Regions from separate parts of the Natronotalea proteinilytica genome, predicted to be linked through region 3. Evidence: riboswitches for the same ligand, from Rfam matches in the RefSeq annotation. Region 3 holds a riboswitch; each other region holds the start of a gene.
What was found. Region 3 has a riboswitch for cobalamin ahead of ACZ5AL_RS03200 (TonB-dependent receptor plug domain-containing protein). Riboswitches for the same ligand answer to the same signal wherever they lie in the genome.
Positions count from the first base shown of each region.

Region 1 (3,247 bases), 750 kb from region 3:
GCATATCACGCAAGGTGGAGAAACGACTGTGGAGTTTCCGGTTGAAACACCGCAGGGCGTGAAGGTGCCCGATGTGGTGTGGCTCTCTGCCGAACAGATGTCGCGCCTCTCGAACGACGTAAGCGCGAGTCCGATTATGCCGGAGCTGGTGGTGGAAGTGCTCGCTGCTGCCAACACTGAAGCAGAAATGGCAGAAAAGCGCGCGCTTTATCTTGATGAGGACGCGCAGGAGGTGTGGCTATGCGCCCCCGATGGCACCCTCACGTTCTACGATGCCTCCGGACGCCTTGACGCATCTGCCCTCATGCCGTCGTTTCCGGCGAAGGTGTAGGGGAGGCGTTCTCGGGTTGAGTATTACCATGTTACACTGCGTCCTCGTCGCGATGTACAACTGGCATGACCTTCGGCCCCTCTGCCTCGCGACGGACGAATGGACGCTCTGCCGCCCGGATGGTGGTTTGGGGACGCTGGGGCGTCCCAGCAGGCGTGTCGACGCGAAGCATCGACACGAGTAAGCAATAGAAGCAGCAATCAGCCGGCGAGGTGTGCCGCTGGAGAAGCGCAGTAGGTACGCATCGCCTCCACATACCGTCCCACGTGCAGCCCATCCATGAGGGCGTGGTGCACGGCAATGGAAACCGGCATCATCAGACGTTCGCCCTCAGGCTGATACTGTCCAAAGACGATTTTGGGGATGGCATCGGTCGGCGTGCCACTGCGTGCGTTGTTCATGTTCGTGAAGTGCAGCCAGGGCAGCACCGAATAGTGGATGAGCGCATCCCCATTGTCGCGCGGCGAAAGCCCGGTTGATGCGCGGGCGGCCTCAATCACTGCGCGGCCCGACTGCTGGAAGGCGGCGAAGGTCGGTGCGTGTTCGAAATACGCAAAGGCGAACGTCTCATCCTCGCGCAGCACCGTAGACCCCGCGTCTACCCTTTCATGCACCCACACCCGATCGCCCCGCAGCCGATACCGGAACGGCTCTACCGCGTGCACCGCCTGCTGCGAGAGATACAGCGTAGCCAGAAAAAACGACGCCGCATGCTGATCCGTCCATGCCTTCAGAGCAGCCACATCGACCTGTACCGTCACCGAAAAGATCGGCATATCGAACGTCCGATAGAAATGGAAGTGGTCTCGGCGTGGCCACGCGTCGATGTCAAGATACGGCATGGAAAAGGAGCGCAGTCAGATCAGAGGAACGTCAGCCATTGCATGCCTGCTCTCGGCAGAGGTTCACTTGCGGTTCCGGCTCCTCCCCAACGTTTTTCACGGAATTGTGCCACTTGTAATGTTACGAAAGATGGGTTGACAATGGAGAAGCTACGCATTAACGTAAGCGTACCTTTTAGGTACTCTTCGAGGCCGCGCCGTCGTAGCGCGGCGGTGCTTCAGCCAAAAGTACGTCACGGGGAAAGACCGGTGAAACTCCGGCGCTGTCGCGCAACGGTAACAGCCCGAACGCCCGCTCAAGTGATCTGTGGCGGTGCCTAACATCACCGTCCCCTACGCGTCATAGGATCCAATCTACAAGCCAACACCGGCCGCTTCGTTCTCTGAACAGAAGCCCAGTGCTCCCGTTTGCGCTGTAGTTTGAACACCCGGCGCGCTCAACTGCACTAGGTTTTCCGATAGTCCCCCTCTACCGCTGCATGAGCCTCTTTGAACCACGCATCCACCTGAAGCCCTACGAATACCCGCACCTTCTCGAATACAAAGACGCCATCCGTCACTCGTACTGGGTGCACGACGAGTTCAACTTCGAGGGCGATGTGCAGGACTTCCACGTGTACTGTACCGACGTAGAGCGCAGCGTCATCACAAAAACGATGCTCGCCATTGCCCAGATTGAGGTGTCTGTCAAAACCTTCTGGGCCGACATCTACCAGCGCATGCCCAAGCCCGAAATCGGGGCAGTGGGTATGACGTTTGCCGAGTCGGAGGTGCGCCACATGGATGCCTATTCGCACCTCCTCGACCTGCTGGGCCTCACCGACACGTTCGAGCAGGTCGAAGACATCCCGGCCATGAAGCAGCGCATCGACTACCTCACCACCTACCTGGATGGCTCGCGCACACCCTCCGACCGCGACTTTGCACGCTCCATCGTGCTCTTCTCCATCTTCATCGAGCACGTGAGCCTCTTCAGCCAGTTTCTCATCATGCTGTCGTTCGACAAATACGAGAAACGGTTTAAAGGCGTTGCCAACGCGGTCGAAGCTACCTCAAAAGAAGAGCAAATCCACGGGCTCTTTGGCGTCGAACTTATCGAAGTGATGCGCAACGAACATCCCGAGTGGTTTGGCCCCGCATTTGACGAGGCCATCCAAACAGCCTGCCGCCGCGCCTACCAGGCAGAATGCACCATGCTCGACTGGATCTTTTCTGAGGGGGAACTGGAGTTTCTTCCCCGCTCGGTGGTCGATGCCTTCTTGCGGGATAAGTTTAACCGCTCCTTAAAAAACGTCGACGTGCAGCCACTCTTTGATGTCGACGCTCCGCTACTCGACGAAACCCGCTGGTTTTACGAAGAGATTCTGCTCACCAAGGGCAACGACTTCTTCTCGAAGCGCGGCACCACCTACTCCAAAATGACCCAGAGCGTAAGCAGCGACGATCTGTTCTAAGTGTCTGTTTAGAAACTGCTTGCATTTGGCCGATCCAGCCGTAGGATTCGTGTTTATCGCGCCGCGCGATGATAGACCCGCTATGACGCTTATTTATATCTGCGTCATTCTGGATCAACAAAAACACCCTCGCCACGAGCACGCACATGCGCCCGTCCGTGCTGCGTGCCGCATCCATTGATGACTGACCGTCCGCCTTCCTTCACCTGGTTCCACACCCGCTGTATGGCTCCCATAACCGAACCCCGTACCTCTTCCTCTGTTGCCGTTGATCGGCCCGACTTCGACTGGCTCAACGACGCCTCGCGTACGTTTCTGCGCCGCGGCTACCTCCTCGATGATGTAACGCCCGAAGAACGCGTACGACAAATCGCCGCCCACGCCGAATCCATTCTTGACATCAACGGCTTTGCCGAGAAATTCCACACGTACATGGCGCGCGGATACTACTCGCTCGCCTCGCCTGTATGGGCCAACTTCGGACTCAACCGTGGCTTGCCCATTTCGTGCTTCGGCTCCTACATTGGCGATTCGATGGAGGCGATCCTCGATACACATGCCGAAGTAGGCATGATGACAAAAGTCGGCGGTGGCACAAGCGGTTACTTTGGCGACATTCG
Region 1 covers NZ_AP043947.1:3,737,664-3,740,910, reverse strand. Annotated here, with positions in the region: gene ACZ5AL_RS14915 (Uma2 family endonuclease) at 1-331, shown strand, start outside; gene ACZ5AL_RS14910 (hypothetical protein) at 363-503, opposite strand; gene ACZ5AL_RS14905 (CatA-like O-acetyltransferase) at 532-1,173, opposite strand; adenosylcobalamin-variant (AdoCbl-variant) riboswitch at 1,395-1,475, shown strand; gene ACZ5AL_RS14900 (ribonucleotide-diphosphate reductase subunit beta) at 1,653-2,627, shown strand; gene ACZ5AL_RS14895 (ribonucleoside-diphosphate reductase subunit alpha) at 2,853-3,247, shown strand, end outside.
Region 1: linked by a shared signal. The riboswitch ahead of ACZ5AL_RS14900 (ribonucleotide-diphosphate reductase subunit beta) and the one ahead of ACZ5AL_RS03200 (TonB-dependent receptor plug domain-containing protein) in region 3 are both predicted to bind cobalamin.

Region 2 (3,247 bases), 1.3 Mb from region 3:
CCACGAAAGCGGCACCGTCGTTGCGGCTCCAATGGATGTTCGGCTTGCAGAAGATACGGTGATACAGCCCGACTTGATGTATATCGCAAGCACGCGAGACGACATCATCAGCGACCAGCACGTTGAGGGCGCGCCCGATCTTGTGGTGGAGATCTTTTCTCCATCCACGGCCCATCGCGATGTGGGCGTCAAGAAGCGGCTGTATGAGCAACACGGCGTACGCGAGTATTGGACGCTCGACCCTAGCACGCAGTCCGTTGAAGTGCACGCCAACACCGAGTCTGGATTTGTGCAGCAGGCCCGTGTGGTCGAAACGGGACGCGTCACATCCACCGTTATTGATGGGTTTGAGATCGATGTGACCCATCTATTCCCTTCATCATCCTGAGACTTCCACTCGCATGGCCAACCCGTTTCCTGCAATTGCCCGTCGCTTTGCCGACTGTCCCGACGACCTTCGTCCCGATGGCATTACGCACGCCATTGGCCAGACCATTCCGTTTGTAGATACCGCCGGCGTGCACATCCATACGTACACGCCGCAGTCGGTAACTGTCGCGCTGGATGCCGAGCGGGCCGTGGCCAACCACATCGGCACGATGCACGCGGCAGCGCTGGCCCTCCTGGCCGAGACAGCTTCGGGCCTTGTTACGGCACTCAACATTCCCGACGAAAGCGTGCCCGTCATTCGCACGCTCGACGTATCGTTTCAGCGTCCGGCGCCCGAACGGACTACGGCCACCGCCTCGCTTGATGCCGACACGCGCGAGCGTCTCAGTGCGCGTCCCATTGGTCGCGTGGATGTGCCGGTGACGCTCATGATGGGGGGTGAAACAGTCGTCGAAGCCACCGCTGAGTGGGCCTGGCTGCCCGCCTCACGGCTTAACCTGCCGGATTGACCCCCGAACGTCTGCTGCCGTAATCGAGTCGGGTATGATTGCGGCTTGACACTTATGCACAAGCCGCCGTATCATACAAGCCACATACCCATCAAGGCTGTGCTGTCGTGGCACGGCGGCTGTATGATCTGACATAACGTTAGATCGTGTAGTGTCTCGGGGGAAGTCCGGTGGAACTCCGGCGCTGTCGCGCAACGGTAAGAGTCCGAATGCCCGCTTGATGCAATAGAACGGCGACTGGCTGTGCCTTCCGCATCGTCATGCGCCGCGCCCACGCGTTCTGGGATGCATGATCCGCCGTAGATTGCGAGTAGAGTTGGACCGTACCATTCTCCTCTGGGGGAGATGGCTTTTGCTCCGCTGTTTGCAGGCATCAGTGGCCTCGTGCGCTGTTGGGGCGTTCGAGATTTTCTCTTTGCGGATCCCCCTGCTATGTCTGATACGTCAACCCCCAACCGATCGTCATGCCCTCTCTCGCCCGATGCCACCACCCGTATGGTACGGGCTGTCTTTCCCGGTGATACCAATCACTATCACACGCTCTTCGGCGGGTCGGCCATGGCATGGATGGATCAAGCGGCGTTCATCTGTGCCACGCGCTGGTGTCGCTCCAAAGTTGTTACGGTCAACAGCGGTGAAATCGACTTTCAAGAGCCCGTTCCCGAAGGTACGATCGTAGAACTGGTGGCCCGCGTGGTGGATACCGGCACCTCGTCGATGTGCGTGCGCACCGATATGTTCATCGAACCGATGGATCAGTACGAGCGCATCCTGGCCTGCACGGGCACGTTTACACTTGTTGCACTGGGACCCGATGATACGCCCACCACGGTGCCTGATCTGACAGCGACAGAGGCGGTATGAGAAGAGTGCAATGGAGGAGCGTAGTGTTCTGTCACACCTGAATGTTAGGGTACGGAGACCGTCCGAAACTCTGTATCCCAGCCCCCTCCCAAAAAACCTGTCATGGTGAGCACGCGACGGGCCCCACCCGGAGCACGTCGAACCATCTCCCCGACGCTCAGCAGGCTCTGATCGATCGAGTGGCCCTGCCCAGTTCGTGGGAGATCTTTACTCACTGCGTTCGTCAGTCGCTCCGCTCGTGTCAGGACTCCGCATCTTCTAGGCGGAGCCGCTCCGCTCAAGATGACATCATTAAAGTGGGGGTGTTGCAACCCGAAGATTGACCTGTGACACAGTACTACCTGTCACAGGTCAATCTTCAGGTAACGCATGTGCGCCTAACGTACCGAGCAAAACGCACCCCCTTGACCCCTCGTCGCGATGTACAACAGGCATGACCTTCGGCCCCTCTGCGTCGCGACGAAATGCGGACGCTCTGCGTCCTTCTGTTTCCGCGTGTTCTCTTTGCAAGAGAGCGGGGGGCTTGTGCGCGGTGTCAGATGGGTGGACGGCGGGCGTTGAGATCCGTCCGCCTATCGGCGGAGCGATCACGTGCAATTTAACTATCCCCCCTGTGATGGTGAACGGGAGGCCCACGGAGCCGCTCTGCTCAAGATGACAGCGTCTGAACCGACATGGAGTAACCGCATGGGAGGTTACTCCTCATCAAGAATCAAATCGGACACCTGCACCGGTAGCAATTGCGACTCGGCATGAAAGCGTCCGACAACACCTTCGTAGTCGAACGTAACGTCAGGCACAGCTGTACCGGGGAGTTCAGTCTCCGAGGGCCGTTGTACACGAAGTGGTGCTGTTGTGCCGTTTTGCTCCACAACGTAGCTGGTCTGCTGTGTAAAGTTGCCTGCTGGATCTCGTATTGTAAGCCCCTCAACGCGTACGAGTACGCTTTCGTAATCGTGATTGCTTGCTGTGACTGTAGACAGGTCAATGGAAAGCGGATCGGGAGCATCGCCTATGTCTCCAATCTCGTACTCGTGTACGTTTTGCTCGTTGATCTGCAACAAGTCATTGAAGTCCGAAAGCCGTCCTGATACGGTCAAGGTGGTGCCAGACGCGATTTCTGATCCAATTGCATCATGAAGCCCGCCTGAGGTGCGCCGAATCGTAATTCCACGGGCTCCTATGTCGCCGCTATCGTCCTGTAGGCGAATGTAGTCTCCGTAGGCCCGCGTAACAATGCCTTCTATCTCAACCTCAATGGCCGCATCCTCTTCTTCACTAAACGTTGCATAGCACTCATGGGCGCGATCAATGGAAACCGACGTGTAATTTTGGCAATCTCTATCAATTCCATCACTGTCTGCAAGCACGAACCAGGCAGCCACCCCCAAGAGCAAGAGTACAGCGGGCACCCCGATCATCATTGCCAGGTTCGATCCCTTGTTGTTACTGTCACTTTCGCTTAACACGCGTGCTTCACTGGG
Region 2 covers NZ_AP043947.1:2,011,130-2,014,376, reverse strand. Annotated here, with positions in the region: gene ACZ5AL_RS08105 (Uma2 family endonuclease) at 1-388, shown strand, start outside; gene ACZ5AL_RS08100 (YiiD C-terminal domain-containing protein) at 402-899, shown strand; adenosylcobalamin-variant (AdoCbl-variant) riboswitch at 1,043-1,121, shown strand; gene ACZ5AL_RS08095 (acyl-CoA thioesterase) at 1,332-1,763, shown strand; gene ACZ5AL_RS08090 (serine/threonine protein kinase) at 2,459-3,247, opposite strand, start outside.
Region 2: linked by a shared signal. The riboswitch ahead of ACZ5AL_RS08095 (acyl-CoA thioesterase) and the one ahead of ACZ5AL_RS03200 (TonB-dependent receptor plug domain-containing protein) in region 3 are both predicted to bind cobalamin.

Region 3 (3,247 bases):
GCGTACTGCATGCTGCGCGCTTATTGGCCATCTATCCACCTTGTATGACTGAGTCCTGCTGGTCCCTTCTGGATACGCATCTGTTCGACATTCCCTCAACGAAAGAAGCGTTCAACCCGTACCACGATCGCCATCCGGAACTGGATCAGCCGGGGGCGCCAGCGGTGCGACGGGCCAACCTGCGTGGCTACCTTGACGCGCTGCAAGACCCACGCCTGTTCATGATGGCCGAGGCTCCCGGACCATGGGGATGCCGCTTCACAGGCATCCCAATTACGAGCGAAGACCAACTGCTTGATGATGCCTTTCCGCTATCGGGGCAGCGCACCAGCACCGCTGATGAGCCGCACACCGAGTACAGCGGCTCTATCTTCTGGCGCGTGATGACACCGGCGTTTCCGCACTTTTTTATCTGGAACAGCATGCCGCTGCATCCGCATGACACGGACGATCCCCTCACCATTCGCACACCCCGTCGCACTGAGGTGCGCGCCTGGCACGACCTCACGAACGGTTTGCTCGACATCATGCAACCCGAGCGCATTGTAGCCATCGGACGCAAAGCCGAGCGGGCGTTCAACGAGATCGGGGTGGAATCGGTGTACGTGCGACACCCCTCCCATGGCGGATCCAAAAAGTTTGCGGCGGGCATGGAACGCATTCTGCAGGATATGAAACTGCCCACCGCTGCTACCGCCTAAGCCTCCTCTTAACCGCTCAAGCACTATCGGTCTGACCCATGAACCTCTACACGGTGCTCCTGCTGGCCTTAATTGCCTACTTCGTGCGCGACATGATGCGCACCTGGGTTGCTAAACGGGCTGAAATGCAAGGCACCACCGACCCGGTCAGCCACACCGAAGTGGAGCATCTAAAGGATACCGTAAACCAGTTGGAGAGCGACCTGGCCGATGCACACGTGACGCATGAGCGCCTTACCGAACGTATCCAGCACCTCGAAACCATCGTAACCCACGAAGCTTGGGACCGCTTCTCGGACGACGCGGCTCCCCTCGATCCACCTTCAGCAGATCGCACGCCCGATGCTTCGGACGCCTCCGACATCGCGGCCCAGTGGGCCCGTCGACTGCGAGGATAGGCACCTCTGTTTTCGGATTGCGTGAAGCAGTGGACTCTTTGCCCGGAGGCGTGCTATACTATTAGATGCAAGCGTGGATGCTTTACCGCATGCCGCCTTGCCGCATCACAGGTTCGCTGCATGATGGCAGTGATGAAAAGGGAATTTCGTGAGGGCCGCATGCCTGAATCGAGAGCTGTACCCGCAACTGTGAATCGAACGGCGTAGTCAAGATGCATATCCACTGCAGGTCTGTTGCCTGTGGGAAGGATCATGCCTTATTGACGGCGCCTATGGGAACTCCCTGTTCGTTCGATAAGCCAGGAGACCTGCCTGCGATGCCGACTCGTCACCTTCCTCCGGGACTAGAGGGAGCGGCGTTGAGCCCATTTGCGTGGTATGCCATAGGTAAGGCATACCTCTGTTGATATATCGCACCGGCCGGCATCGGCGGCCCAGCATGTGTGCATCCGCTGGATGTCATGCATGGTGCGTGGGGACAGCGACCCTCCCATCATGCGGCATGGCGATATATCAATGGATCGTTGCGCTACTTGTATGGGGCATGCTTACCGTGGGCAGCCATGCGACCGCTGCAACTCCCTCCCACTCATTTCCCCCCGATGCCTCGTCGGATACCAACGCACCGCCCGACACCACAGCGTGGCATGTGGACCTGCCCGGTCTTACCGTCACCGCCACACGCATTCCCACCGCGCTGCACGACCTTCCCGCTCCTGTCACACGTTTTGACTCCACCGCACTCGCACGCACGGGCGGATACAGCGTAGCCGATCTATTAGAACGGCGCGCCGGCGTGCATGTGCGTAGGGCAAGTGCGTATGGCAGCGCTACTGCCTCGGTGCGGGGGGCCGGCGCCTCGCAAACCCTCTTGCTCTTAGATGGCCACCGCATCGCGAATCCGCAACTCGGCCAGACCGACCTGTCGATATTGCCCACATCATTGCTAGAAACCGTAGAGGTGATGCATGGCCCTGCGGCTCCCCTGTACGGCAGCGACGGCATGGGCGGAGCCGTGCAACTGCGTACGCGCACCCCTTCGGAGCCTACGGTAGGGCTTACAACCGAAGCCGGTGCCTATGGCCACCGGCAGGCGCGGTTGCATGCAGGTACGCGAGGCACAACCTGGGCTGGAACCGCCGCGGTAACCTATCAGCAGCACGAAGGCGACTTTCCGTTCGATGACCGCCGCCGAGCCAATGCCGACCGGGCTCACGTGAGCGCCTATGCCACGCTGCATACCGCCGACACCGACCGGACGCGCTTCGCGGGACTCTACACCGAAACCGACCGTGGGCTGCCTGGCGGGCGCGGAGTGGTGCAGAATGATGAACGGCAGCACGACCGCACCCTGCGTGTATGGGGCCACCATCGGTGGCGCCTGGCCAGCGGTACGCTCACCACACGGGCCTTCGGACAGTATGATGCTATTCGCTACCAGAATCCCTCTCAAAACATCGACGACACCGGGCATACGTACAGCGCGCAGGCCGAGGCTGAATGGGAGGGAGCTATGAGTTCGCGATGGGCACTCAACCAGGGACTGCGTGTGCAGTCTGATTGGGCCGAGCACCCAAGCCTGCGCACTGCGGCCACGCAGCAACACATGAGCGCATTTGCTAGCACCGTAGGCTCGTGGGACCATATCCGGCTGTTCCCTGCCCTCCGAGCCGATGCGTATCGCGTATCAGACGGCACCAACCGCATGGCGCTTACGCCACGGTTGGGCCTCAACGCAACACCGTGGCCCACGTACGATGCCCTTCGCCTGCATGCGCATGCCGGGCGTTCGTTTCGCATGTCCACCCTCAACGACCGCTACTGGCAGCCCGGCGGCCAACCCGACCTACGCCCCGAACGCGGGTGGAGCCTGGATGTGGGACTGCGTTGGCACCACCAGACCACACGCGTAGAGGCTACTGTTTTTCAGCAACACCATACCGACCGCATTGTGTGGCAGGCTGGCCAAAACGGCGTGTGGAGTCCCCGTAACATAGAGCGTGTACGTACGCACGGCGTGGAAGCAACAGCCAGCACGCAATGGCGCGTTGCCTCCTTCATCCACCTGGACACCGGCCTAAACGCCACCTACACCCAAACTCGGAATCGCTCTACTCCCGACGCCTCTTCGTATAACCAACCGCTGCG
Region 3 covers NZ_AP043947.1:739,494-742,740, reverse strand. Annotated here, with positions in the region: gene ACZ5AL_RS03210 (uracil-DNA glycosylase) at 45-701, shown strand; gene ACZ5AL_RS03205 (hypothetical protein) at 740-1,099, shown strand; cobalamin riboswitch at 1,192-1,429, shown strand; gene ACZ5AL_RS03200 (TonB-dependent receptor plug domain-containing protein) at 1,602-3,247, shown strand, end outside.